Linked DNA regions of Spartinivicinus poritis. The protein of the gene in region 1 interacts with the protein of each later gene in a pairwise test. Links are inferred from orthologs where the notes say so. Each region holds a gene or a part of one and is shown in the gene's direction. Other genes may lie near its edges.

Region 1 (16,413 bases):
TCAGCTGTCTCACTTACCTGAAGACACCCCTTTTCTTGATAACGCTAGATTGATTGTAGCCAAACACTTAGGTTTACTGGGTCATCATGACTACAACCAGCTTATGCGTCGTACTAAACTTAAAGAAGAAGAACTAGCCGAAAGCATCAAGTTGATTCAAGCCCTTAATCCAAAGCCTGGCGCTGACATCCAGCCATCTGAAACAGAATATGTAATTCCTGATGTATTTGTCAGAAAGCATAATGATCGCTGGTTGGTAGAGCTTAATGCGGAGGCCACGCCTAAACTACGTATAAATAATAATTACGCATCATTGGTTAAGCGAGCTGATAGCAGCTCAGACAACACTTATCTGAAAAACCATTTGCAAGAAGCCCGTTGGTTTTTAAAAAGCTTACAAAGTCGTAATGAAACACTAATGAAAGTAGCAACTCGCATAGTTGAACATCAGCGTGGTTTTTTAGAGTATGGCGAAGAGGCAATGAAGCCATTAGTCCTGCACGATATCGCCGAAGCAGTGGGTATGCACGAATCTACTATATCTCGAGTAACTACCCAAAAATACATGCATACGCCAAGAGGCATCTTTGAGCTGAAGTATTTCTTCTCAAGCCATGTCAGCACCTCATCAGGCGGAGAATGCTCATCTACGGCTATCCGAGCTATCATTAAAAAGTTAGTATCAGTAGAGAACCCTAAAAAACCATTAAGTGACAGCAAAATTGCCAGCTTACTGGAAGAACAAGGTATCAAGGTGGCAAGACGAACGATTGCCAAATATCGTGAATCCCTATCCATCCCACCGTCTAACGAACGAAAGCGGTTGGTATGAAGTGGATGCATGTGTAGAGGTATCAAACAGATTAGCGCTCAACCATGCGTTATATTGACTAGCAACAAGCAATACCAAATCTGCTGGCATTACACTCAGTAATGAAGCAGTTGACAATCAGCCTTACAATTAAGTGAAGCTGGTTAACAACCATTAAGTCCTATTAGGAGGTCGTTGCATGCAAGTTAACATCAGTGGTCATCATGTAGAAGTGACTGATGCGTTGCGCCAATATGTCATCAAAAAGCTCGATCGCATTGAAAACCATTACGATAGCATTACTAACGTGCAAATCACCCTAAGTGTCGAAAAACTGCGCCAAAAAGCAGAAGCGAATTTGCATGTAAGAGGTGCTGATATTGCCGCCACAGCAGAATCTGAAGATATGTATGCAGCAATTGACTTACTTAGTGATAAACTAGGCCGGCAACTCAGCAAGCATAAAGAGAAAACCCTGGATCGACTCCAGGGAGCCAGTATTCGTTAAAGTAGTTTACTTATTTAAAAAGCATGAAAATCGAACAATTCCTTCTCCCGCAATGCACCCTTACCGGGGTGCAAGGGGGGAGTAAAAAACGTGTTTTACAGCTTATTGCCAACCTATTAGCCGAGTATTCCAGTGATATTGATGCTAACGAGCTGTTTGATAACTTAATCAACCGTGAGCGATTAGGGAGCACAGGCTTTGGGAATGGGATTGCCATTCCCCATTGTCGCCTTGAAAGCTGCCACAAGCCATTTGCCTGCCTGCTAAAACTGGAAGAAGGCATCGACTTTGACGCAATAGACGGACACCCTGTGGATGTTATTTTTGCCCTGGTCGTTCCTGCCGAAGCCACTAATGAGCACCTCGCCATCCTACAAGAGCTAGCCACTCGATTTGAAAACTCAAGCTACCGCAATAACTTGCGCCAAGCAGACACTAATCCAGACTTATTTGATGTAGCAATCCAAAGCGTTCCTACTGCATAAATTTACCATCGCTTGTCTCTATTCATTTGCAGTGAGCGTTCTTATGATATTCGCTTGAAGCACTCTTCTGGCGACTATTATTTAATTAACTGCCGTATATCATTTAAACTCTGTTATAGTAAGAATTTACAAAACACTCTGCGTATTTATGAAGTTAATAATAATTAGTGGCCGCTCAGGCTCAGGCAAAAGTACAGGCTTACATGTACTTGAAGACCAAGGCTATTATTGCATTGATAATATGCCTGCTGGCTTACTCCCTGCCTTTGTTGAAGAAATGGAAAAAGAGCCTCTCTATGATAAGGCTGCTATTAGTATTGACGCTCGAAATATCTCTCAGGATTTAAGGCGCTTCCCATCTATCATGAATGCGCTTAGAGAACAAAAAATCGAAGCCGAAATTATTTACCTTGATGCAGAGCATGCCACTTTACTCAAGCGCTTCAGTGAAACCCGACGCAAACACCCATTATCCAGCCAGCAATGCTCATTAGATGAGGCGATCAAAAAAGAAAAAGAAGTGCTAGAGCCCATTGCTCGACTGGCTGACTTGACCATTGATACCAGCCAGCTTTCACTTCATGAACTAAGGGACACCATAAGCAAGCGCGTTGCTCGCAAGCAACATAGCAGCATGGCACTACTATTTCAGTCATTTGGCTTTAAAAAAGGAATCCCCATTGATGCAGACTATGTGTTTGATGTACGCTGTTTGCCAAACCCCTACTGGGTCACCCATTTACGGCAATATTCAGGGCTAGACGAGCCTGTAAAAGAGTTTTTAGGCTCCCAACAACAAGTGTTGGATATGTTTGATGACATTAAACGCTTCGTAGAACGTTGGCTGCCGTGCTTTGAAGCAAATAATAGAAGTTATATTACTATTGCTCTTGGGTGTACGGGTGGTCACCATCGTTCAGTCTATATCAGTGAGAAACTCGCTACTTACTTTTGTGAAAAGTGGCCAAATGTTCAAGTACGTCATCGAGAATTGCCTTAAGCTCCATGATTCAAGAAAAAGTCACAATCATCAATAAGCTAGGCTTACATGCCCGAGCTGCAGCAAAGTTTGTGTCTACTGCTGCCGCTTTTGGCAGCTCCATCAAACTCGGCAAAGATGGAAAAATGGTAGACGGCAAAAGCATTATGTCAGTGATGATGTTAGCAGCCAGTAAAGGGACAATTTTAGATATTGAAATTGATGGTGAAGATGAAAAAAGAGCATTTGAGGCCATTACTCAATTGATCAATAACTATTTTGATGAAGGCGAATAACTTTTTCACTACCAGCACCAGACTTCTGGAATCACCTATAAAACTGGCTACAATCCACAATACCAGTAGCCAGGCTCTTCAGGTAAACTAGCCCGCCAATCAGTAACTAACGTAACTAGTACTACATCCTATAAATAAGAGTGAAGGAAGCCTGCCATAAACTGCTAACTACCACTTATTTATAGGATGCGGCACTAAAGCCAGCTGCACTCAGCAATAGGATTACCTGATGTCCACACAACAACTCGGAAAATCAGAGGATCAACTACAAGAACTAAGCCTAGCGCTGGATCAAGGGATCTCTTCGCCTGTCAAACGAATGCTGAATAGCCTTCCTGCAGCAGATACCGCGCATTTAATTGAGTCTTCACCTCCTAAGGTCAGAGGCTTGCTATGGCAACTACTTGAGAAAGAGCAAGAAGCCGAGGTACTGCAGGAGCTCAGTGATGACGTCCGCCAATACTTCCTGGATCAAATGAATGCAGCTGAAGTGGCAGAAATTACCACAGGCTTTGATCCCGATGACTTGGCCGACCTGTTACAGCAATTACCAGACGCAATCACCCAACAAGTGTTGTCTTCTATGGATGCTCAGGATCGGGCTCGTGTCGAGCATATCCTGTCTTATCCAGAGGATACTGCTGGTGGTTTAATGAACACGGATACGATCACCATCCGCCCCAGCAATACGCTTGATGTGGTATTACGTTACCTGCGCCGCCATGATGAGCTGCCAGCAATGACGGATAGTTTATTAGTAGTTAACCGTCAGGATGCGTTTATTGGTGTATTACCAATTAATAAGCTGCTGACCACCAACCCATCAATCACTGTTCGTGAAGTGATGAATACAGATATTGAGCCCATCAATGCCATGACACCTGCCAGCCAAGTTGCTCAACTGTTTGAGCGGCAAGACCTGGTATCGGCTCCCGTTATTGATGATGGTGGCAAACTACTGGGGCGGATCACCATCGATGATGTTGTAGATGTTATTCGTGAGGAAGCAGATCACTCACTCATGAGCATGGCTGGCTTAGAAGATGATGAAGATACCTTCGCGCCCGCCATGAAAACAGCTAAGCGCCGGGCAGTCTGGCTGGGTATTAACCTTATTACAGCGTTTGTTGCTTCTGCCTTTATTGGTATGTTTCAAGAGACTATTGATAAGGTGGTTGCATTAGCGGTATTAATGCCAATCGTAGCCAGCATGGGTGGCATCGCTGGCAGCCAAACCTTAACCTTGGTGATTCGTGCAATGGCCTTGGGCCAAATCGGTAAATCTAACACGTTTTGGCTACTTAACCGCGAATGTATAGTTGGGCTGGTGAATGGTTTGATTTGGGCACTGGTTGTATCGGGGGTTGCCTACGTTTGGTTCGATGATGGGATTATTTCAACAGTTATTGCTGCAGCAATGATTATTAATCTAGTAGTTGCTGTTATATCAGGAGCCGCACTGCCCATTATTTTAAAAACCTTGAAAATTGACCCTGCACTGGCAGGTAGCGTAATTTTAACCACTGTTACAGATGTTGTAGGCTATATCTCATTTTTAGGTCTAGCTACTTTATTTTTGACTTAACACGTTTTTGACTTAGTTACAGGCAGTTGACGATTTTTCATGACTCAAACACTTTCATCTATAGGCTCCGCTCCCCTTTGGCGACGGCTAGCCGCTATGATATACGACAGTTTACTGTTAGTTGCTATCGCTATTGTTATATCAGGCCTTCATCTATGGCTAAGTATTACCTTGGTGGGAGAAGCTAAAGCCACTGCAGTGGGATTTAAGTGGGACTTAAGCGCTATTTTACTTATAGGCTTTTTTGGTTTTTATGCTTATTTCTGGCGAAGAAGTGGTCAAACACCAGGAATGATTGCCTGGCGAATTATGGTCGTCAACTACGAAGGAAGAACCATCAGTCTCAAGCAATGCCTGATTCGTTTTATCGCAGGCATCCCCAGCTGTATATTAGGTGGCATCGGTATTTTGTGGGTTTTATTTGACCCAAAAGACCAAGCGATTTACGACTATGCGGCGAAAACAGAAGTCGTATTACTGGAGAAAAATAAGAAATAATTATTAAACCTGTCTTTTTTAACTAGGCTGCTGCAAGAAGCAGGTGAGTTAGTTAGCTTCCCCCTTTGAAAAAGGGGGATTGAGGGGGATTTTTACAAGTAAATAAAGCGGAGATAGCTCACAAACTACGATCACTTTAAATCCCCCCTAGCCCCCCTTTATCAAAGGGGGGAACAGCTTTTGCTGCAGCTTCAAAGGAAGAAGAGCCCCAAAGCACTCTTTACAACAACACCAAACTTAGGTTAGGCAAGTAGCTACCCTGCCCTTTTCAGTAAAATCCCACCCACCGTAAAGCACAACAGTAGTGGCACAATCACAGCAATTAGCGGCGAGAAGCCAAATACCAAACTGGATGGGCCAAGTAACTCTTGGAAGATATTAAAAGAAAACCCAACAATTACTCCAATAAAAATACGTAACCCCATTGTGACAGAACGGAGTGGCCCAAACACGAAAGAGATACCCACCAGTACTAACCCGATAATAACTGCAGGCTGCAATAGCTTTCGCCAAAATGCTAACTGATACTCACCTGCATTCAACCCTTGCTGGCTAAGGTAATCAATATAAGTGCTTAAACCGCGAATTGATAAATCATCCGGCTTTACCACTACGACATTAAGCAGATCCATAGACAAGCTGGTTTGCCATTGCAAAAATGGTAGCCGCTCAGTGGTTACACGATCACCTTTAAACTGATTAGACTGAATATTCTGCAATAGCCAATAATCACCTTTAAAGATGCCACGATCAGCAAAACTAGCCTCTAACAGTTCTTTTTTATCATTAAATTTAAAGCGGGTAATTCCATGCACGATACCACCAGGCTCTACGGCATTTAAATGCATAAACTCATTGCCTTCCCGATGCCACACCCCTTGTTGACTGAACTGAGATGAAGAGCCATCTTTACTACGGGCAATTGCTCGGCCACTATCTGCTAACTGTTCAGTATAAGGTGACACAAACTCACCTATGGAAATACCAATTAAAATAGTCAGCAACGTTGGCTGCATGACTCCCCACACGATTCGCCAGAGTGATACCCCTGCAGCACGCATGACTACCAGCTCACTATTGCTGGCCAATGCTCCTAAGCCAACCAAACAACCAATCAGCGCAGAAAAAGGAATAAATTTATAAATACGGTTAGGGATGGATAAACCAATATACTGTAGTACTTCTAGCAACTGATAACTGGCTTTCATGCTGGCTAACTCGGCTACAAAAGCAAAGAGCATATCCAGCGATACAATCACTAATAGCACCAAAAAGGTAGCATTCAGGACACTAGTGGCAATATAACGGTCAATCTTATTCATCTTCTGCCACCTCTGATGCTACTGCAGCTTGCTTCAGCTGTTTTTGCTGTCGCCTTTTCATCTGGAAGGGCTCATAAGCCAAAATTAACATCGCAACAAGCAAAAATAGCCCATGCACCCCCCATAACCCTGCTGGAGGAATTTTCCCATCCTCAACGGCACCTTTAGCACCAATTAATAGTGCCAAGTACACCAAGTAAGTCAAAATAGCAGGCAATAATTTTAAATAACGCCCTTGTCGTGGATTCACTTTACTTAATGGCACAGCCAGTAATACGACAATAAATACCAGCACTGGTAATGACAATCGCCACTGCAGCTCTGCGACATGACTAAGCTCACTAGAGCCTATCAGTTCACTGGTGGCTATGGCTTTAACTTTATCCGTTTCTTTACTGGCCTTACTTTCTGGCATTTTTATACCGTAAGTATCGTACTCAGTAATACGAAAGTCCGCCTGACCAGGAGTGCCGTCATAACGGTAACCTTTGTTTAGAATCAAATAGCGGGCACCCGTTTGTGGCTCAACATGCTGTACACCACCATCAGCCAAGAGTAGCGTGATTCCCCGCTTGCCGATGGCTCCATTTTTCTGAGAGATAAATACATCTCCCATTTGTAGCCTGTCTTCCGACAAGCGCTCGGTGTAAGTTACCCGACCAGCATTCTCTTGCTCTTGAAAGCGGCCTGGAGCCAACGTTTCAAATTCAGTCAGTGCATCTTGTTTTGCAAAGATTTCTTCAACATTTTTTGCTCCCCATGGCGTAACAACCAATCCAAGTAGCGCTACTATGCAGGCAACAACTGCAGCTGGAGCTAGTGTCTGGGTTAAAATATTGGTTTGGCTAACCCCACAAGCAGTCAGCACTGTCATTTCACTTTCGATATAAAGCCTGCCATAGGCGAGCAAAATACCAATAAACAAACCTAAGGGAATAATCAGCTCTAAAAACTCAGGCAGTCGATAGCCCATAATGACAAATAAAAAATCAGCACTCAGTTGCCCTGAAGCAGCTTGTGCTAAGTACTTGTTAAAGCGGCCACTCATAATAATAAGTAACAGTACACCGCTAACAGCCAACATGGCTGTAAAAACTTCTCTTGCTAAGTAGCGGAAGATAATCAACTGGCTCTCCTAACTTACTCTCCAAATACTACCCAATACCTATGACAGCGTTTTCTTTACAATTGCGCGACGAAAACTTTCATCCCCCTGACAAGATCAACCTGTATATAAGCAATCAAGAGCAGACTCTGTTACACTCAAACACTTAAATTAATAGGGTTTGTCAAACAATTAGCTCACAGCACTGCCATTCCAACTGATATTAATTGGGCAATATGCCCAGCCACTTTTCAGTAGCCATTGGCAAAGGCTGCTAATTATCCAACAAAGCGATAAATTTGTCTTGTGGGGTTTTCATGGAATTTCTAATCAAAAACACACAACCTGCCACTATCAGCACTGATTGCTTAGTGATACCGGTATTCGAAAACTCAAAGTTAAGCGACACCGGAAAAGCCCTCGACGAAGCAGCCAAGGGACAATTACACAACATTATTAAACAAGGTGATATTGCAGGAAAACCAGGTGATACACTGGTTATGCCACAACTGGGTGAAGTCAAAGCCAAACGTATTTTACTTTTTGGTGCAGGAGAGCAAAACAAAAAATTATCCACTGATGATTTAATTAAGTCACTATCAGCTGTATTTGCTGCACTGAATCAGCTCAACTTAAAACAAGCAGTTCTTGCCTTAGCTGATATTCATTTAGCAGACCGCGAAAAAACCTGGGTAGTTCGCACTGCGGCACAACTGGCTATTACCAGTCAGTATGAGTTTAACCAGCTAAAATCAACCAAACCCAAAACAACCAAAAACAAATTTAAAAAACTGATTTTTCTTGCCCCTACATCTACCCACAAAGCCCTTGAGCAATCTACCCAAGAAGCAGCTGCTATTGCCAAAGGCATTAATGTAGCGCGTGACCTTGGTAACTTACCTGGCAATATTTGCACCCCCAGCTATCTAGCGAAACAAGCCAAACAATTGGACAAGGATGAAACCAAGCTAAAAGCCACAGTACTTGGTGAAAAAGAAATGGAAGAACTGGGCATGGGCTCCTTCTTATCTGTTGGCAAGGGCAGTAAGGAGCCAGCCAAATTAATTGTCATGGAATATAACGGTGGCAACAAAGGTGACAAACCCCATGTTTTAGTGGGCAAAGGCATTACCTTCGATAGTGGTGGTATCAGCCTGAAGCCTGGCCAAGGTATGGACGAAATGAAGTTTGATATGTGTGGTGCAGCCAGTGTGTTTGGTGCAATCAGCAGTGTTATTGCGCTCAAACTGCCCATTAATGTTGTCGCTATCGTGGCAGCAGCAGAAAACTTACCCAGCGGTAATGCATCTAAACCCGGTGACATAGTAACTTCAATGTCAGGTCAAACTATCGAAATTCTTAATACCGATGCAGAAGGACGACTGGTATTGTGTGATGCATTAACCTACGCTGAAAAATTTGAGCCTGAGTCAGTGATTGATATTGCTACATTAACTGGTGCTTGTGTGGTTGCACTCGGTAGTCATGCATCAGGCATGTACAGCAATAATGAAAAGCTGGCTAAGGCACTACAAAAAGCCAGTGATGAAAGTTATGACAGAATCTGGCCTATGCCTCTTTGGGATGCTTACCAAAAGCAGTTAGACAGCAACTTTGCTGATATGGCAAATATCGGTGGTCCAGAAGCTGGGTCAGTAACAGCAGCTTGCTTTTTAGCTCGCTTTACTAAGAAATACCATTGGGCCCACTTGGATATTGCTGGTAGTGCTTGGCTGAGAGGTGATAAAAAAGGTGCCACAGGCCGACCTGTTAGTTTGCTTGTGCAGTATTTAATCAACCAAACTAAGTAGTAATGCAAGGTTGGTAGACTCTCTGTTGTCCGACTTTCAGTTGGCCGATACCCTGTCGGCCAACCTCTGTTACATATTCATGATACCCACTTAGCATGACACGTATTGATTTCTATATATTGCCTGACCAACAACCAGCCGCTCGCCAACAGTTTTGTTGCCGTTTAACTGAAAAAGCCATCAAACATGCCAAGTCAGTCTATATTCATACTAATGGGCATGAAGAAGCAGAAATGCTTGATGAGCTACTATGGTCCTTTCGTGAAGATAGTTTCATTCCACACCAGTTAGTAGCCAAGCATGATGAGACACCCTGCCCAGTAAAGATTGGCTGGCAACTGCCGCCATTATCATCAACCAGCCTGCTAATTAACTTGACTGACACAGTACCTTCATTTGTTGATCAATTTGAGCGAGTTGCAGAAATTGTTGCAGGAGATGGCATAAGTCGCAAAACTGCACGCCAGAACTTCAAAAGCTATCGAGACAAGGGGTATTCTTTACACAGTCACAATATTCGAAGTTAGCACTTATTAAATTATTTGTATTACTGCTGTATGGCCAAGCTTTACTTTACTAAACCAAACTCTAAACAACCTAATGGCACAGGTAAGCCTGATCACCGGCAATTAACTGAGTCAGGGCGCTCTAAAAATAAGCAAGGGCATTCCCCTTCCTCCAATTCTTTAGAGCGAACCGACATACCCACCCTAAATGACATAGCAGACTCAGCTTTGAATAAAGACCAACAGCCCAGTGAAGTAGCCCAACAAGCTAAGCCCACCACCGATATACCAACCCTAACAACACCGACTGCAAAATCTACTCAGCAAAGTCGAGCTAAGAGTCACCAAACTAAGCAGCCTGCTTCGAGAGCACCCGCTCAAAATAATATCAATGAGAATAATCCCTTTATTCCTGACAGTGTTAAAACAGCACATGTACAACATAAGCTAACAACCAACCACAAAAAAGCAAGCCAACCAACCACTTCTACAGCCAATCATTCTGTTTCTCAAAGCCAGTTTCAAAGCGAACAATCAGCCAGCAGCTTAAGAAGAATTAAAAGTCTGGATGATGGTGTTCGTAATAAATTACGACAAGAGCTGGAAATGCAAAGCGAAATTGTGCTACAAGAACTCATTGATGAGTTTATTCCGCAAATTGAAGCAGAATTCCACAAGCGCATGCGCGCAGAAATAAGCGACATCATTGATCAAATTATTAGCAGATCTTAGTCCCACCCTTACTCAAGGGCACTACTAAAAATAATATTTTTTCATTTTAGAAGTACTCTTAACTTAATTAGTTGTTTCCTTTCAGCTACCCCTCTTAACTGAAAGGTTATACCTTATGTATAATCCTTAACTGTTGAAGATTACCCATTTAAAAGGCAACCGGTAATAAGTATCACCATGGATAAAACGTTTAAGCCACATGAATTAGAGCGCCAATGGTATAAAACCTGGGAAGAGAAAAGCTATTTCGTTCCTCAGGGTGAAGGAAAGCCATACTCTATAATGATTCCTCCCCCCAATGTGACAGGCAGTTTGCACATGGGACACGCTTTTCAAGACACTATTATGGATGTCTTGACTCGCTACCACCGAATGAAAGGTCAAAAAACCCTATGGCAGGTGGGTACTGATCATGCTGGTATTGCTACCCAAATGGTGGTGGAGCGCCAATTATTAGCGCAAGGTGTTAGCCGTTTAGATCTTGGTCGAGAAAAATTCCTGGAAAAAATCTGGGAATGGAAAGCCGAATCTGGTGGTACAATTACTGAACAATTACGCCGAATGGGCGCTTCTGTCGATTGGTCCCGCGAACGCTTTACCATGGATGAAGGCTTATCGAATGCAGTAAAAGAAGTGTTTGTTCGTTTGTATGAAGAAGACCTGATTTACCGAGGCAAACGACTGGTTAACTGGGACCCTAAACTACATACGGCAATATCTGACTTAGAAGTTATTTCGGAAGAAGAAAATGGCCACTTATGGCATTTCCGCTACCCGCTAGCTGATGGCGCAAAAACCGCTGACGGTAAAGACCATATTGTAGTAGCCACCACTCGCCCAGAAACCATGCTCGGTGATACAGCTGTTGCCGTCCACCCCGAAGATGAACGTTACCAGGCATTGGTAGGTAAGTTTATTGAATTACCATTAACTGGCCGCCGCATCCCTATTATTGCTGATGATTATGTGGATCAAGCATTCGGCACAGGCTGTGTAAAAATCACCCCTGCCCACGACTTTAATGACTATGAGATTGGCCAACGTCATCAGCTACCAATGATTAATATCCTAACCATTGATGCCAACCTCAATAATGAAGTACCCGAAAAATACCGTGGCATGGAACGATTTGCTGCCCGCAAACAAATCGTTGCTGATTTTGAAACTACTGGTCTACTGGAAAAAATCGAAGACCACAAGCTGAAAGTACCCCGTGGAGACAGAAGTGGTGTAGTTATTGAGCCTTATCTGACTGATCAGTGGTATGTCAAAGTAGGCCCACTGGCAGAGCCTGCCATCAAAGCAGTTGAAGATGGGGATATCGAGTTTGTACCTAAGCAGTGGGAAAACACCTACTTTGCCTGGATGCGCGACTTACAAGACTGGTGTATTAGCCGTCAGTTGTGGTGGGGTCACCGTATTCCAGCCTGGTATGATGAAAATGGCAATGTCTATGTAGGGCGTGATGAAGCTGAAGTTAGGGAAAAGCACCAAATTAGCCCAACGGTTAAGCTTCGTCAGGATGACGATGTACTGGATACCTGGTTCTCTTCTGCGCTGTGGACCTTCTCAACCCTGGGCTGGCCAGATGAAACACCTGAATTAAAAGAATTTCACCCAACGGATGTATTGGTCACTGGTTTTGACATCATTTTCTTCTGGGTTGCCCGGATGATTATGATGACCTTAAAGTTCCGTGGAGAAATCCCCTTTAAGAAAGTGTATGTACATGGGTTGGTTCGCGATCAGGATGGTCAAAAAATGTCTAAATCGAAAGGCAATGTACTCGACCCACTCGATTTAATTGACGGTATTAGCTTTGATGACTTATTAAACAAGCGCACCAGCGGCTTAATGCAGCCTCATATGAAAAAATCCATTGAGGCATCCACTCGCAAACACTTCCCAGAAGGGATTGCTCCTTATGGCACAGACGCCTTGCGCTTTACATTCTGTTCATTAGCCTCAACCGGCCGTGATATTAAATTCGACATGGGCCGGATGGAAGGCTATCGCAACTTCTGCAACAAAATCTGGAACGCCGCAAGGCTGGTCTTGAGTAATACTGAAGGCGAAGACTGTGGGCAGAATGATGGTGACGTTGAACTAAGCTTGGCTGATCGTTGGATTATTTCACGCTTACAACAAGCCGAGCAAGAGGTTGCCGAAGCAGTTGAGTCCTTCCGCTTAGATCATGCCGCCAATGCAATCCAGCAGTTTGTTTGGGATGAATTTTGTAGCTGGTACCTTGAGCTATCAAAAACGGTCATTTATGACAAAACGGCGAGTGACGCTCAATTAAGAGGCACTCATCGTACCATGGTTCGGGTATTAGAAGCCACTTTACGTCTGGTACACCCCTTTATGCCATTTATCTCCGAAGAAATTTGGCAACGCTTGGCATCATTAGCAGGCAAACAGGGTGATACCATCATGCTGCAGCCTTACCCAGAAGCTGATAACAGCTTACTGGATCAGGAAGCCATGGCTGATATTGAGTGGGTCAAAGGCGTTTTGGTTGGGGTGAGAAATATCCGTGGCGAAATGGATATCAGCCCGAAAAAGCTAGTGCCAGTGTTACTACAAAATGGCACCGCTGAAGATAAAGCGCGCTTAGAAGCCAACCAAACTTATCTGCAAAAGCTGGCCAATATTGAGTCAATCACTTGGTTGGAAAGCACTGACGAAGCCCCGACTTCAGCGACTCAGCTAGTAGGCGACATGAAAGTGCTGGTACCAATGGCTGATTTAATTGATAAATCAGCTGAGCTTGCTCGCTTAAGCAAAGAAATCGACAAATTAGATAAAGAACTCAGCCGCTTACAAGGCAAGCTGAATAATCCGAATTTTGTTGATAAAGCACCTGCTCAAGTGGTTGATAAAGAAAAAGCCAAGTTAGCAGATACACAGGCTGCACAACAAAAACTGTTGGAGCAAAAAGCCAGCATAGAAGCTTTATAAGATTCTACAACACTTTGGACAGTGTCGCGAAAGCTGGAAAATATGGGGTGATAGGGTGTTCTGGAACTGCTGTCAGGAACAGCTAAAGCGCTAAAGGCCATGAATGGCCTTTAGCGCGGTGGAAGAATATCCTATTAATCCATATTTATTCTCACCTTTTGCAACACCCTCCCCTTTCTTTACTTATTGATTATCCCCACCCGCTCTTTCACTCTCCTATCATTCCTACGCTACACTTACCCTAATAATGACAAATTGAAACAGCTGTCAAAGTAGAAAAGACAAAGGACATGAAAAAATATATTGAGCTGATGGCAGATCGATTTCTGTTCATGATTACTGCCATCATTATGATATTACTAGCCTGGTTATTTTGGAGCAGTAGTGGTCAATCAATATTCTTTGAAATTTTCATTTTAATTGCCATTACTTTACTAGTAGCTGAAAATGTACATCTACGACTACGAATTAAAACTCTCAAACAAAACGACAATTCTAATTAATTTTTAATAATTGCTAAAACCATTCCAATTTAACTCTTTTAAATTAAAACAGCTATTTCCATTGATCTATAACAAAAAAAGCCAAGCAAGTAAAAAACATTATACGTTTGTCTATATTGATTATTCTTTTTTTTAGCTCTAGCCTGAACACGCCACCAGATATTATAAATTCTAACAATTCTGGCTAATACACCTCCCTTCTTAGAATAGGACTCATAAAATGAAAAAGAATATAGTTAAAACAACTATTGCTTTAACGTTAATGACCGTTTTACCTCAGTATGCATCCGCAACAGATTATGAGTGGGATCCGGATATTGAATTATTAAGTGAAGAAGAACTTCAACCCCTTAATCAAGATCAAGTGGAAACGGTAAACTCTATTATTTCTCGCAGTATGCGGATATGTAAAAATCAACGAGTACCAGCAGGCTGGGTAATTACTGGAGAAGCTTCAAGTACACGTTGTTCTGGTAGTTTCCCCAATATGTGGATTATCAAACAACCAGGCAATTCTGAAAGTGTATGCAAAGTTTCCAACATACCCAATGGATATGTCATTAAAGCAGAAGCTTCAAGCACTTCTTGCCCTGGTCGTTTTCCTAACGTTTGGAAAATAAAAAAACCTGGAAGCTCTGAAGCTATCTGCAAAGTTTCTAAAATACCTGATAATTATATTATCACCAGTGAAGCTAGCAGCACCTCTTGCCCACACCGTTTCCCGAATTTATGGCGAATAAAAGTGCCAAGTAGAGTAGATACTATGTGCTCAGTTTCACCTTTACCTAACGGTTATGTAATTACTGGCAGAGGCAGCAGCACTTCCTGCCCAGGCCGTTTTCCCAATACCGCAAAAATCCGTAAACTGTAAATATCACACTGTATACTTTTTCACAGATAGAAAAGGCCCCAATAAAGGGGCCTAACAACATCAAAAAAATCCAGTAGCCTTTTGTTTATACCCTACACAAAAAGCCTTTAAGGCTTATTGTCACAATATCTTCCTATAATAACTATACTTTCATCATAAAAATTTAACATTATACACCACTCTATACTCCTATATTCTTAAGTTTACTTATTTTCAACAGTCTAAAATCAAACCATTAATCATCAACAAACTAATACTTAAATACATGGATCACTATGCATACTTTTTATGCCTGTACGGTATATTACATGTTTTAATGCCATACATAGGAGTGAAATAGCACTTATATTAGCCTGAATGTTAGATAATACTTAACAAGAAGGATAATGTGGCAGCAATTATAAGAAAATAGTCATGCAGCATACATATTGAGCAGCTCAGTCAAATTCTGGATCAATATCAATATTAAAGGAAACCCTTCTAATGGAAGATAAAAGCAAGGAAGATGTAAGAATTAATGCTGCCAACTCTTCAGATATAGTAGTAGATGAAACGAAAACAACAACTGAACAAAGTCAGGACAAAGAGCAACCTGCAATACTACCAACAAAAGCGCCTGAATATGTCGTAGGTATTGGTGCATCAGCAGGCGGTTTAGAGGCATTAGAAGAGTTATTCCGAGCCATGCCATTACAAACAGGTATGGCTTTTATCATCATTCAACACCTGTCACCAGATTATAAGAGCTTAATGAATGAGCTATTAGCGAGAAAAACCGACATACCGATTCATATTGCTGAAGACCAAATGCCAGTTGAAAAAGACAACATCTACTTACTCCCTCCTAAAAAAGAAATGATTGTCTCAAATGGTAAATTATTGCTCACTGAACGAGAACATAGCGATACCATCAATATGCCAATCAATACGTTCTTTCGTTCACTGGCAGAGACTTATCAAGATAAAAGCATTGCGATTATCCTATCCGGTAGTGGTTCCGATGGCAGTAAAGGCATTAAACTTATTCATGATAGTGGGGGTTTTGTCATTACCCAAAATCTTGACTGCTGCAAGTTCGATAGCATGCCACGTAATGCCAACAAAACCAAATGTGTTGATCTTTCCTTACCGACAGATGAAATTCCTGATGCGTTAATTAAATATTCCAAGCGCACCATCAAGGCCACCCAACAAATTGCACTGGGTTCCTTGGAAGCCAATGAAGGTCGATTTACAGATATCATTGTGCTGCTAAACAACCGGTTTGATTTAGATTTTTCTGAATATAAACCTTCAACCATTGTACGTCGATTAGAAAGACGACTGGCAATGATTCAAGCTGAAACACTAAAAGATTACACCAATATTCTGTTATCCGATGAAGAAGAGCTAGAGGCACTTTACTTTGACTTATTAATAGGAGTTACCCAGTTTTTTCGG
Region 2 (13,074 bases), on another replicon or contig:
CTACCTATTATTGCCTTAACAGCCAATGCCATGGAAGGTGATCAGGAAGAATATTTAGCTGCTGGAATGAATGACTATTTAACCAAGCCTGTTAAACTAGAACAACTCCAACAAGTATTGAAGCGCTGGTTATTATAGAGCACACTTCAGTATACAAATGTAGGGGCATCCCCCCTACAATTCATGTCTAATTTTTTCTATAACATTTTTTGTCGTTGGATTAACACCACGCCAAATGTAAAACGCAGCAGCAGCCTGTTCCAACAGCATACCTAAACCATCAATTTGCTTTTGTGATCCTTTTTGCTTAGCCCACTGGTTAAATGCTGTTGCTTCAGCACTATACATCATGTCATAACATATAGTCTGCGGACCAATAACCACATCTGGTAATGGCGGAATATCACCATGCAAACTAGCAGAGGTACCGTTAATAATAATATCAAAGGTTTCACTCAATGCGCTAAAATTAGCAGCTTCCATTGCCATTAAGTCAGCAAAATCGTCAGCCAGCTTATCTGCTTTTGCTACGGTTCGATTAGCAATAGTAATTTTGGCGGGTTGTTTAGAAATGATTGGCTCTAATACTCCTCTAACTGCACCACCCGCACCTAAAATCAGTATTTTTTTATTTTTCAGTACTACTTGCTGGTTAATTTCTAAATCAGTTACCAGGCCCACGCCATCTGTATTATCACCACACAATTGATTTTCTTGATCAAGCCAAAGAGTGTTGACTGCCCCAGCCCGCTTAGCTGCATCAGTTAACTGTTGAGCATAGTGCCAAGCATTTTGTTTAAATGGCACTGTTACATTAAGGCCTTTACCACCTTGAGCAAAAAAGTCTTTTACTGTTTGTTCAAAAGCGTCTAGTGGTGCTAATAGCGTATTATAAGTTAAATCCTGGTTGGTTTGTGCTGCAAACCGTTGGTGAATAGCGGGAGATTTGCTATGGGCAATAGGATTACCAACAACTGCATATTGATCTGTCATGGTTTACTCTCCTCTCTATAGCCGCTCTATACCCACTCTTTATGAATTAAAAATTTCTCATAAAGCTCAGCTTCCAAGCTTTCTTGCTGTGGTTGCCAGTTATACTCCCAACGAACCTTCGGTGGCAACGACATTAAAATCGACTCTGTTCTACCACCAGACTGCAAACCAAATAGCGTTCCTCTGTCGTATACCAAATTAAATTCTACATATCGACCACGACGGTACTCCTGAAAAGCTTTTTGTTGTTCGTTGTAAGGCTGATTTTTACGCTTTGTTACAATTGGCTGATAAGCCTTAATATAGCTATCACCTACGCTTTGCATGAACTGAAAGCTTTTTGCAAACCCCCACTCATTTAAATCATCGAAAAATAACCCACCAACACCTCTTGGTTCATTACGATGTTTTAAGAAAAAGTAGTCATCACACCATTTTTTATAGTGAGGATAAACATCATTGCCAAAAGGCTCACAGGCTTCTTTGGCCGTTTGATGCCAATGTTTACAGTCTTCTTCAAAACCATAGTATGGCGTTAAATCATACCCCCCACCAAACCACCACACCGGATCGGCACCAGGTTTTTCCGCCATAAAGAAGCGAACATTAGCATGAGAAGTCGGCACAAAAGGGTTATGAGGATGAATAACTAACGACACCCCCAATGCCTGAAAGCTACGTCCCGCTAATTCTGGCCTTGCAGCAGTTGCTGATGCAGGCAGGCCTGCACCAAATACATGAGAAAAGTTAACGCCCCCCTTTTCGATGACAGCGCCATTGCTAATCACCCGAGTACGGCCACCGCCTCCTCCTTCTCTTTGCCATTCATCCTGCTGAAATTTCGCTTCACCATCTTCCTGCTCTAATACACGACAAATATTGTCTTGTAAGTTAAGAAGGTAATTTTTAACGGCTTGAATATCTGGCTGAGTCACAATCGCATCCAATATTGAGGAATTCTTACAAGAAGTATATTTAATCGGAAGGAGAGATGACCATCAAGAATAAAGTTACCCACAGCGAAGGACATTTTAGGCGAGGCCATCAAGCGATAAAGCCCCAGGAGTTTATGTGTAATAAATGACTGGGGTGAAGAGCGACGATAACAAAGCCTAAGATTCATTCGCGAAGGGTATTATCGTAATATTTGGTTAGTCATCAGATCCCTAATCTGCGATGGCTTAGTCTGATTACCCAGCTCTCCAGAAACAACTGCATCCAGCTTATCACCAAACTGTTGCCTAACTGCCTGCTCAGTCTTTAGTTCTGGCTCACCAGCTAAATTAGCTGAAGTGGAGATAATTGGCTTTCCTATCAATCGACAAAGCTTCGTTACAATAGGGTGATCACTTACCCGTATTGCAACAGCGCTGTGTTCCCCTTTAACCCATTGGGGCACCCAGTTCTCTGGATCAGGCATTAGCCAGGTGACAGGGCCAGGCCAACTTGTTTTAAGCTGTGTCAATTGTTCGGCTGTCACAGCCTTAATTAATGGCTCAATCTGACTTATATCAGCTGCAACCATAATCAACCCTTTTTCCATAGGGCGCTGTTTCAGCTTAAGGATTTCCTCTACTGCTGGCTGCTGCCAGGGGTCACAACCAAGTCCCCAAACTGCTTCAGTAGGATAAGCCACGACACCGCCGCCGTGCATAGCACTCACGGCGATCTGAAATACATCAGCTGTCATAATGAATAAGAAGATGTTAGCCGTTTAGCTGCTTTTGCAAAGCTTCGTTTTTTGCTAACACTTCTTTAGCATTTTCTGCACGATCAGCTTTTAAGCGCTCAGCTAAATCAACGTCAGATACGGCAATAATTTGTGCAGCAAGGTAGCCAGCATTTTTAGCACCCGCTTTACCAATTGCTACTGTCGCAACCGGAATACCACCTGGCATTTGTACTGTAGACATCAATGCATCTAAGCCATCTAGTGGGCCTGCATCAATTGGCACACCAATAACTGGCTTAACAGTTAAAGAGGCAACTACACCTGCTAAGTGGGCAGCCATACCTGCACAAGCGATAAAAGCAGCACAGCCACGCTGATCAGCACCTGTAACATATTGATGAGTTGCATCTGGAGTACGATGAGCTGAGTGGACTCGCACTTCATAAGGAATTGATAGTTTTTTCAAAACTCCAATTGCTGCTTCAACTTTTGGAAAGTCTGAATCAGACCCCATTAAAATGGCCACAAAAGGCTTAGCCATAATTAGCACCTCATTAGCTAGTCAGCGAAAAAAACGCAAATTACCCCACTCCAATCAGGGATGCAAGACTAACCAGTTGGTTAGGTTTTATTAGTAATCTCATTTTATATTTTTCTGGTGGGCATTTTATAAAAACTCACCAGCGTTTAAAATTACTGAGTAGGGTTTCGTACCACTCCACCTGGCACAGCAGCAATAAAACCCTGCATTTCCAGTTCTAGCACCAGGTTATTGACATCATTGGCAGCTAGCCCTGTACGCGCCATAATCATATCCATAGAAGTGGTTTCATCACCAATAGCATCTAAAACCTGCTGTTGATTAGGGTCTTCCAGCTCTAATGACTGAATAACTGGCTGCTCTTCTGGTTCTTGACCAGCTACAGCTATGCTCAGCTCTCTAACAGCAGAGTAAGTATTTAAGCTATGTTTTAGCTCTTCCCAGATATGTTCGACACTATCAACCAGCTTAGCACCTTGCCGAATTAATTGATGACACCCTTTACTAAGTGGATTATGAATAGAGCCAGGAATAGCAAACACCTCTCGCCCTTGCTCTGCAGCCAAACGTGCCGTAATTAGCGATCCACTCTGTAATGCCGCTTCAACTACTAGCACCCCCAGCCCTAGACAGCTGATCAGACGGTTACGACGAGGAAAATTACTTGCCTGTGGTTTGGTGCCTAAAGGAAATTCAGAAATTAATAAGCCATCTTGGCTAATTCGTTCAGCTAGTGCTTTATTTTTAGCAGGATAAACCAAGTCTAAACCAGTACCAACGACGGCTATAGTATGCCCTTCTGCATCTAAAGCACCTTTATGGGCAGCGGCATCAACGCCATCTGCCAAGCCACTGGTAATAGTAAAGCCCCCTTTCGCCATAGTGTTAGCAAAGTGATAGCTATTTTCCTCTCCACTTTTGGATGGATGTCGACTACCCACAATGGATAGCTGTGGCAGCTCTAATAAATCAGGATTACCAACAGCAAATAATAAAGGAGGCGGGTCAGTGAGATGGTTAAAAGCTCTCGGATAGCACTCATCAATACAGGCAATAAGATGGTGGTTGGGGTGTTCTAGCCACTGCTCCGTTTTTACCAGCAATGACTGCAGCTGGTCATATTCTTTACCCGCACCTTGCTGAATCTCTCGTATTATTTCGATACTTTTAGCGGGTAAATAATCAGACAATTTACTAGCAGGTTGCTGTAATGCCTGTGTGGGGCTACCAAACCGTGCTACTAACTGGCTAAAACGGTTGGCACCAACACCGCTTACAGAGTGCAGCAACACCCAATCTGACAGCTTTTGCCATGTTATTTGTTTAGACACGTTTTCTGTTCTTTAGCAGGGAGGGATGGGGCAAAATATGCCCCAGAATTTATGAAATGGCTATACCCAAAGCGTAGGGTCTATTTAAGGGTTAATGACACCATCTCCCGTTTTAATAGGTTGTGTCGCCTTTAATACCACTGCATAACTTACTTTCTCAAACGGGCGATATATCATCAATAAGCCCACTTCATCAGGTGGCATTTCAACATATTGTTTAGTCACATGGTCTTTAATGGTTAACTTTGTGGTAATAGTCATGATATTACCAGTCTCTAAACCATCACGCGTACCCCGGTTAATAACCACATTATCAAACTGACCAATTTGGTTAACCCCGCCAACCACAGCTAGAATTTCTCCCTCCACATCTTTTTTAGGTGAGCTGGGGTGAAAAACTGGTTGCAGACGACGCTCTTCCGTTTCCAGCATCCGGTCGCCAACTCTGATTTCACTATTACTCTCAGTAATATTGATAGTGGCAATATCATTAGCAACGTCTTTAATCTCTCCAACACCAATGTCCATCACCATCACGCCTAAAAACTCATTAGTTTTTGGGTCAGTAAATCGCTCTGCACGACGGAAGATACCATAAGCTGATGCATCGTCTTTAAATTCGCCACGAGCATAAATGAGGTCATTGACGCCGTTAATAATCCTCTCTTGTCGACTAGAAATGACATACGGAGCTTTTTCAATAACTTCTTCATCATCAATTATACGGCTTCTGTCCATGAAGCTATTAATAGCATTCAATGGAATAGCAGGGATCGCCGATTTAATTGGAGTTTTACGAATTTTCGGGCTCAGCTTAATCACTCCCCCAGCCCCTCGTTTACCAATAGTCAGATAAGGTTTACCATCAATATAAACCAAGTTTATCTGGTCTCCTGGATAAATAAGGTGGGGGTTTTTAATAATTGGATTTACGTGCCAAATTGCAGGCCACATCCAGGGCTTTGTTAGAAAACGGTTAGCTATATCCCACAACGTATCACCTTTTTTTACGGTGTAAGAGTTAGGATGATCAGCTCGGATGGGATTTTCAGCAGCCACGGTTGAAAAGCTGACCAGGCAGGAAAAAACAACCCCAAGAAGCGATTTCCTCATGGTGTTATCCTTTATTATTACTTATCATGTTGGCATTCACTACCCGTTTAAACCCTGTAAAAAAGGGAAAACAAGCAGCATTGATTATTTCATTTCAAATATACTAGTCCGAAGATTTCACCAAACCACAGAAATATTCAGACTACTGCTGTAAACAACTAACGATTGGAGCAAAGACTCCCCCTCTCCAAACTGTTCACTGCGCTGGTTAATCACAACAGTCAGCTAACAAGTAAAACGCTTGTCTTGCACAGCACCCAGATTCAGCTACAAACAGTCACTTAAGCTATTTTATTAAAGAAAATAGTCAGACAATATGCCAACTATCTATAACAAGTCTCTTATAGCATTAGAAACTGTTCACACTCTCTATGCGCAATATAGCGCACTCATTAAAGGAATACAGGGTATCAACACCAAATTTTGTGAAATAAGCCACTCTTATAAGCTGGCATAATTACATATTAGCAACTGATATAGTGAATAGTACTCTAAACTTTAGATTTTCTATTTAAGACCCTAGAGTGATCTCTTTATGATGGGTTAAGTGTTCGCTTTTCAGTCATTGCCAAGCTAGCTTATCAACAATAAAATTAGCTATAACGATTTTCGAGGATATCAAGCAGAATGGCCGTTTTAGATATTTTAGAGTTTCCTGATTCACGTCTAAGAATCAAAGCAACACCGGTAGAAAAAGTAGACGACTCTATTCGTAAGCTAGCCGATGACATGCTAGAAACCATGTACCAAGCACCAGGGATTGGCCTGGCAGCTACTCAGGTAAATGTGCATAAACGATTAGTCGTTATTGACGTTTCTGAAGACAAAAGCCAACCTTATGTACTCATCAACCCTGAGTTTGAAGTATTAACTGACAAGCTTGACCACATGCAGGAAGGCTGCTTATCAGTGCCTGGCTTTTACGAGGATGTCACCCGTCCAGAAAGAATTAAGCTCACCGCACTAAACCTGGATGGCGAGCAATTCACCATGGAGTGTGAAGGTTTGTTAGCAGTATGTGTTCAACACGAAATTGACCATCTTAATGGCAAACTGTTTGTTGATTATATATCGCCATTAAAACGTAACCGAATTAAGAAGAAGCTAGAAAAACAGCACCGTTTACAAACAGCCTAATAGTCAAAGGCTCAGTGTCTTAAAATGCTATTACACTAACTAGTTGCCATATGAAGCTGTCTTGATATAGATTTATCGATTTAGGGTTGTTGCCAAGCGACAACCCTTTTTTATTTAACTATAACCAAGATTCCATGAGCACAAAGCCACTACGCATCGTTTTCGCCGGTACCCCAGAGTTTGCAGCTATCCATTTACAGACTTTACTGGATAGCCAGCATCAAGTTATCGCCGCTTACACTCAGCCAGATCGCCCATCAGGCCGTGGCAGAAAGCTAACCCCAAGCCCTGTGAAAGTGTTAACAGAAGCCCATCAAATACCTGTATTTCAACCTACCAGTTTAAAATCAGAAGAAGCTCAAGAAGAGCTCGCCAGTCTTAACCCTGATGTGATGGTAGTGGTTGCTTATGGTTTATTACTGCCAAAAGCCATTCTAGAAACACCCCGCTTTGGTTGTATTAATGTCCATGCTTCTCTATTACCTAAATGGCGAGGTGCTGCCCCCATTCAACGAGCAATTGCAGCAGGTGACAACACCACCGGCGTCACCATTATGCAAATGGATGTTGGGCTTGATACTGGTGACATGCTCATGATCAGTGAATGTGACATATCTGATCAAGAAACAGGTGGTTCACTACACGACAAATTGGCTGAAATCGGCTCACCTGCACTACTCAATACATTACAACAGATAGCTGATGGTCAATTACAACCACAAGTACAGGACCATGATAATGCTAGCTATGCACATAAGCTTTCCAAGCAAGAAGCCCATATTGACTGGCAACAATCAGCAGCTGAGCTTGACTGCTTAGTTCGGGCTTTCAATCCTTGGCCAGTTGCTTTTACTGAACTTGATGGCCAACGTATTCGAATTTGGGAAGCCAAGCCCTTAGCCACTTCTTCAGTAAATAGCTCTGATCAGGCACCCGGCACTATTATCTCTGCCAATAAAGAAGGGTTAAATATTGCTTGTGGTAAGGGTTCGTTATGTATAACTAAGCTACAGCTTCCCAATAGTAAATCAATGAGTGTTCAAGAACTTTTGAATAGTCGCAAAGAGAAGTTTCAACCGGGGGTTAAGTTAAGCTAATGTCAGACCATCAGCCGGTGCGAATGGTTGCAGCTAAAGCCATTAAAGAAGTTATTAATCAAGGCCAGTCACTTAGCCAGATACTACCCCAATTTAGCCAACAGGTAGCACCCAGAGACCGCAGCCTATTGCAAGAGCTGTGCTACGGAACGCTACGTTGGTATTTTCGACTCTCATCGTGTAGCAAGCAGTTACTGTCAAAGCCGCTAAAAAGTAAAGATGCTGATATATTTGCATTGATATTACTTGGCTTATACCAACTGGTTTATACCCGCATTCCAGCCCATGCAGCCATTGGTGAAACAGTAGGCGCCTGTCAGCTACTGAAAAAAAACTGGGCAAAGGGTTTGGTTAATGGTGTATTAAGGCAGTTTCAGCGCCAACAACAGCAACTGCTGGAACAAGCTGATCAAACCCCAGAAACATTAACTTCGCACCCTGATTGGCTCCGCGAGTTACTTATTCATCACTGGCCTGATCATTGGCCACAAATTATTGAAGCTAACAACAGCCATCCCCCCATGACTCTGCGGGTTAATCTAAGCAAAATAACTCGTGATGATTTCTTAAGCCAATGTAATGAAGCTGGCATTGAAGCAACTCCATGTCAGTTTGCAAAGTCTGCCGTCACTCTTAAACAGCCTGTCCCTGTACTGAAAATCCCAGGCTTTAGTGAAGGCCTGGTGAGTGTACAAGATGAAGCAGCACAGCTTTCTGCCACTTTATTAGATTTACAGCCTGGTCAGCGAGTGCTTGATGCCTGTGCGGCCCCTGGTGGAAAAACTTGCCATATTATAGAGACGCAGCCAGAGCTAGCCGAAGTGATTGCACTGGATGTTGATGGACAGCGACTAGGGAAAGTGAAGGAAAATCTGCACCGGCTTGATCTTAACTGCCAAGTAGTAGAGGGAGATGCCAGTAAACCACTCAGCTGGTGGGATGGACGCGAGTTTGATCGTATCTTATTAGATGCACCTTGCTCTGCCACTGGGGTAATCAGACGTCACCCAGATATTAAACTGCTTAGACGACCTGATGATATCGATAATTTAGCCGTTACTCAGCAAAGTATTCTCACTGCACTATGGCAATTACTGAAACCTGGGGGACGACTGGTGTATGCCACCTGTTCGGTTATTCCAGAAGAAAATGCTGAAGTAGTGTTAGATTTTCTTGAAAATCAGGCTGATGCAGCACTCAGCCCTATTGATACTAACTGGGGTATCGATACGGGTACCGGCAGACAATTGCTACCACAGATCAACGGTCATGACGGTTTCTTTTACGCCTGCTTGTTAAAAACCTAGACTTGCATTATCAAATAACGGTAATAACAACAAATAAGCTTTTAGCAGATGAAAATCATTATATTGGGGGCTGGCCAGGTTGGCGGTACATTAGCAGAAAACCTGGCTAGCGAAGCCAACGACATCACCATTGTTGATACTAATGCCGAGCGACTGCGCGAGTTGCAGGACCGGGTAGATATTCGCTCGATTACAGGGCGAGCCTCATTCCCGAACGTATTAAAGCAGGCTGGTGCTGATGATGCTGATATGCTGGTAGCCGTCACCAATAGTGACGAAGAAAATATGATTGCTTGCCAGGTGGCTTACACTTTGTTTCGCACCCCCACCAAAATTGCGCGTATCCGTCAGAACGCTTATCTATCACACCCTGAGTTATTTCAAAATGATGTCATTCCAGTGGATGTCATCATCAGCCCTGAGCGCATCGTTACTAACTATATTCAGCGATTAATTGAACACCCAGGTGCATTGCAAGTGGTTGACTTTGCCGATGGTGCACTGCAATTAGTGGCAGTAAAAGCTTACTACGGTGGTCCGCTAGTTGGTCAGGAGTTACGTTATATTCGCGAGCACATGCCTTCGGTAGATACCCGAGTAGCGGCTATTTTCCGGCGCGGCACTCCCATTTTGCCAGAAGGTACCACGGTTATTGAAGCTGATGATGAAGTATTTTTTATCGCTGCAAGAAAACACATCCGTGATGTGATGAGTGAAATGCGCCGGCTAGATGAAAACTACAAGCGCATTATTATTGCTGGGGGCGGTAATATTGGAGAGCGCCTGGCCTCCAATATAGAAAATCATTACAACGTTAAGCTTATCGAAAAACATATCGACCGCTGTCATCAACTTTCCCAACGGCTGGATAAAACCCTGGTGTTCAATGGTCATGCCTCTGATAAAGATTTATTGCTGCATGAAAACATTGAAGAAACCGATATTTTTTGCTCCTTAACCAATGATGATGAAGCCAACATCATGTCAGCGATGCTGGCCAAAAGAATGGGTGCAAGAAAGGTAATGGCCCTTATTAATAACCCCGCCTATGTAGATCTAGTTCAAGGGGGTGAAATTGATATTGCGATTTCTCCACAAACAGCCACCATCGGTAGCTTGCTCACCCATGTAAGACGGGGTGATGTAGTTAATGTACACTCTTTACGTCGTGGTGCTGCAGAAGCCATTGAAGCAATTGCCCACGGTGATGAAAAGTCATCGAAAGTGGTTGGCAAAAAAATTGGTGAAGTTCCATTACCTGAAGGTACTTCCATTGGTGCCATTGTGCGTAATGGAGAAGTGATAATTGCCCACGATCATATTGTTATTGAGTCTGATGACCATGTGATTATGTTTTTGGTTGATAAGCGCCGAATTAAAGAAGTAGAGCGCCTTTTCCAGGTTGGCCTAACGTTCTTCTAAATCAGGAATTTCTTACCCATGCACTTTTCTACTATCTCAAAAGTGTTAGGCATACTATTAATGCTGTTTAGCATTACGCAGCTACCTCCCGCAATTGTTGCGCAAATTTATGGTGAAAAAGAAGTTGCTGTTTTTTTAGACGCCTTTCTTATCACATTAGTCAGCGGGTGTTGTATATGGCTACCTGTATTTCGTTCAAAAAACGAACTACGCACTCGCGATGGGTTTTTAGTCACTGTTTTATTTTGGACGGTACTGGCCAGTTTCGGGGCAATTCCACTTTACCTGTTAGATGAGCTTAATTTATCAGTGACAGATGCTTTTTTTGAGTCACTATCAGGGCTGACCACCACCGGGGCAACAGTCATTACTGGGCTAGATCATTTACCCAAATCCATTTTATTTTATCGCCAACAACTCCAGTGGTTAGGCGGCATGGGTATTATAGTATTAGCCGTCGCTATATTACCTATGCTTGGCATTGGTGGTATGCAGTTATATCGAGCAGAAACTCCAGGTCCTATAAAAGACACCAAGCTTACTCCTCGAATCACTGAAACAGCAAAAGCCCTTTGGTATATCTACCTTAGCCTAACCGTCACTTGTTGCCTTGCTTTATGGTTAGCTGGCATGGATCTATTTAATGCGATTTGCCATAGCTTTTCTACAGTTGCTATTGGTGGGTTTTCAACCCGAGATGGCAGTGTTGGTGACTTCGATTTAGTGGGTGCTGAATTTATCATTGTCATTTTTATGATTATTTCAGGCATTAACTTTGCCCTACACTTTTTCGCCTGGCGTCATCGTAGTTTTAAACATTACTTGTCCGACCCTGAGGTAAAAACCTATCTACTTGTGCTTGCCTGCACTTGTCTGATAACTGTTCTCATTTTATTTATCACCAATTCCTATGACTTTGCCCACTCGTTAAGATATGGCATTTTCGAGGTTGTATCGATTGCCACTACAACAGGCTTTGGGACTGCAGACTTTTCGGTTTGGCCAGTATTTTTACCTTACATGCTACTCTGGCTTAGCTTCGCAGGTGGCTGCGCTGGTTCAACTGCAGGTGGCATGAAAATGATTCGGGTCCTGCTTATTTTCAAACAGGGTCTTAGAGAAATAAAACTGCTGCTTCATCCCAATGCCATTATTCCCGTCAAGTTAGGCTCCAATGCCATTCCAGAACGAGTCATCGAAGCCGTTTGGGGGTTCTTCTCAGCTTATGTGTTTTTGTTTATCGCCCTATTTTTAGCAAATGTAGCAACCGGTTTGGATTTAAAAACAGCCTTTTCCACCGTCGCATCTTGCATCAACAACCTCGGGCCTGCTTTAGGTGAAGCAACGGTTAATTACAGTAATTTGCCTGATGCTTCTAAATGGATTTTAAGCTTTGCGATGTTGTTAGGACGGTTGGAGATTTTTACCTTGTTGGTACTACTAACCCCAACATTCTGGCGCCGCTAATTTTATCCTTCTCGAATAGTGTTTCTGCTTTGTTGTTTTCATAATAAATTTCAGTCACTTATTTCACATAAGCTCCTGAAATTTATTACTTAACGCCTCGCATAAGCAACTCTTCGCTTTGGATAAAACATATACCATTCCGCGATTTTTCCTACATTGGATAAAACCTGATTGGTTTGATCTTCACTCTCCTTGCTCATAAGAACTTTGCTGTAAAAGATCAGAAGAGTGAAATTTTTCACCTGATGCTCCATCTTTTTAATTCATAAAATGCTTCTAACAGTTAAGGAGCATTTTATGAACATCACCAAACTTATTGTTCACTGCTCAGACACACCTGATAGTAGAGATGTCTCAGCAGCGGATATTCACCGATGGCACCTGGAACAGGGCTGGTCCGGGATTGGCTACCACAAAATAATTAAACGAGATGGCACCATTGAAAATGGCAGGCCTGAGTATTGGTATGGAGCCCATGTAAAAGATCATAACCTGGATAGTTTAGGTATTTGTTTAATTGGTAGAAAACATTACACAAATCAACAGATGCAAACTTTATACGACCAGTTAAAACTATGGTTAAAGAAATATCCTAAAGCGAAAATTTATGGACATAGAGATTTAGACAATAACAAAAGCTGTCCTAACTTCAATGTACAACAATGGTGGGATATAACCTTCTCGAATGGCCTTTAGTGTTTGTTGTCGTCGCTCTTCACCCCAATCATTTATAAATACATAAACTCATGGGGCCTCATCGCTCGACGGCCGCCACTAAAAACCATTCGCTTTGCTTATAAAAATAGCCATTCTCGAAATATATAATCATAAATGGAAAATCTATGTGGTCAACAATAATAAACAGCTTAACAGGGGTATTTCATACTCTTTTAGTTAATAGCCAGCGTAAGCAAGAATTAAAGCAAGCTATTCATCAACGGCAATTAGATGAAATTCAACAGGGAAATATCAGTGCTACTGAGCTGGACTCATT

The links.
Region 2: the proteins of ptsN (region 1) and trkA interact in binary tests that used the Escherichia coli proteins (3 or more experiments, as listed by UniProt). The link is inferred for Spartinivicinus poritis from one-to-one orthologs.

The regions. Positions count from the first base shown.
Region 1 is NZ_JAPMOU010000001.1:333,727-350,139, forward strand. The notes cover bases 218-3,073. They hold ptsN (PTS IIA-like nitrogen regulatory protein PtsN), read left to right. Parts: upstream 218-1,342; coding sequence 1,343-1,804; downstream 1,805-3,073. Other genes in these bases: ORQ98_RS01465 (RNA polymerase factor sigma-54), read left to right, coding at 218-832; hpf (ribosome hibernation-promoting factor, HPF/YfiA family), read left to right, coding at 1,011-1,319; rapZ (RNase adapter RapZ), read left to right, coding at 1,953-2,804; ORQ98_RS01485 (HPr family phosphocarrier protein), read left to right, coding at 2,810-3,073. Also shown: more of ORQ98_RS01465, read left to right, coding at 1-217; more of ORQ98_RS01485, read left to right, coding at 3,074-3,079; mgtE (magnesium transporter), read left to right, coding at 3,309-4,664; ORQ98_RS01495 (RDD family protein), read left to right, coding at 4,704-5,162; LPS export ABC transporter permease LptG, read right to left, coding at 5,417-6,484; LPS export ABC transporter permease LptF, read right to left, coding at 6,477-7,610; ORQ98_RS01510 (leucyl aminopeptidase), read left to right, coding at 7,907-9,400; ORQ98_RS01515 (DNA polymerase III subunit chi), read left to right, coding at 9,496-9,927; ORQ98_RS01520 (hypothetical protein), read left to right, coding at 9,958-10,638; ORQ98_RS01525 (valine--tRNA ligase), read left to right, coding at 10,816-13,599; ORQ98_RS01530 (hypothetical protein), read left to right, coding at 14,323-14,973; ORQ98_RS01535 (chemotaxis protein CheB), read left to right, coding at 15,457-16,413. UniProt on the Escherichia coli protein: Seems to have a role in regulating nitrogen assimilation.
Region 2 is NZ_JAPMOU010000024.1:83,184-96,257, reverse strand. What follows is about bases 8,521-11,426. They hold trkA (Trk system potassium transporter TrkA), read left to right. Parts: upstream 8,521-9,239; coding sequence 9,240-10,613; downstream 10,614-11,426. Other genes in these bases: ORQ98_RS17755 (TrkH family potassium uptake protein), read left to right, coding at 10,632-11,426; rsmB (16S rRNA (cytosine(967)-C(5))-methyltransferase RsmB), read left to right, coding at 8,521-9,191. Also shown: ORQ98_RS17810 (response regulator), read left to right, coding at 1-138; aroE (shikimate dehydrogenase), read right to left, coding at 175-993; hemF (oxygen-dependent coproporphyrinogen oxidase), read right to left, coding at 1,020-1,928; L-threonylcarbamoyladenylate synthase type 1 TsaC, read right to left, coding at 2,129-2,683; purE (5-(carboxyamino)imidazole ribonucleotide mutase), read right to left, coding at 2,700-3,206; DNA-processing protein DprA, read right to left, coding at 3,359-4,537; ORQ98_RS17780 (LysM peptidoglycan-binding domain-containing protein), read right to left, coding at 4,622-5,650; def (peptide deformylase), read left to right, coding at 6,278-6,787; fmt (methionyl-tRNA formyltransferase), read left to right, coding at 6,922-7,884; more of rsmB, read left to right, coding at 7,884-8,520; more of ORQ98_RS17755, read left to right, coding at 11,427-12,080; ORQ98_RS17750 (N-acetylmuramoyl-L-alanine amidase), read left to right, coding at 12,378-12,776; ORQ98_RS17745 (hypothetical protein), read left to right, coding at 12,923-13,074. UniProt on the Escherichia coli protein: Part of the constitutive potassium transport systems TrkG and TrkH. May regulate the transport activity of TrkG and TrkH systems. Binds to NAD(+) and NADH.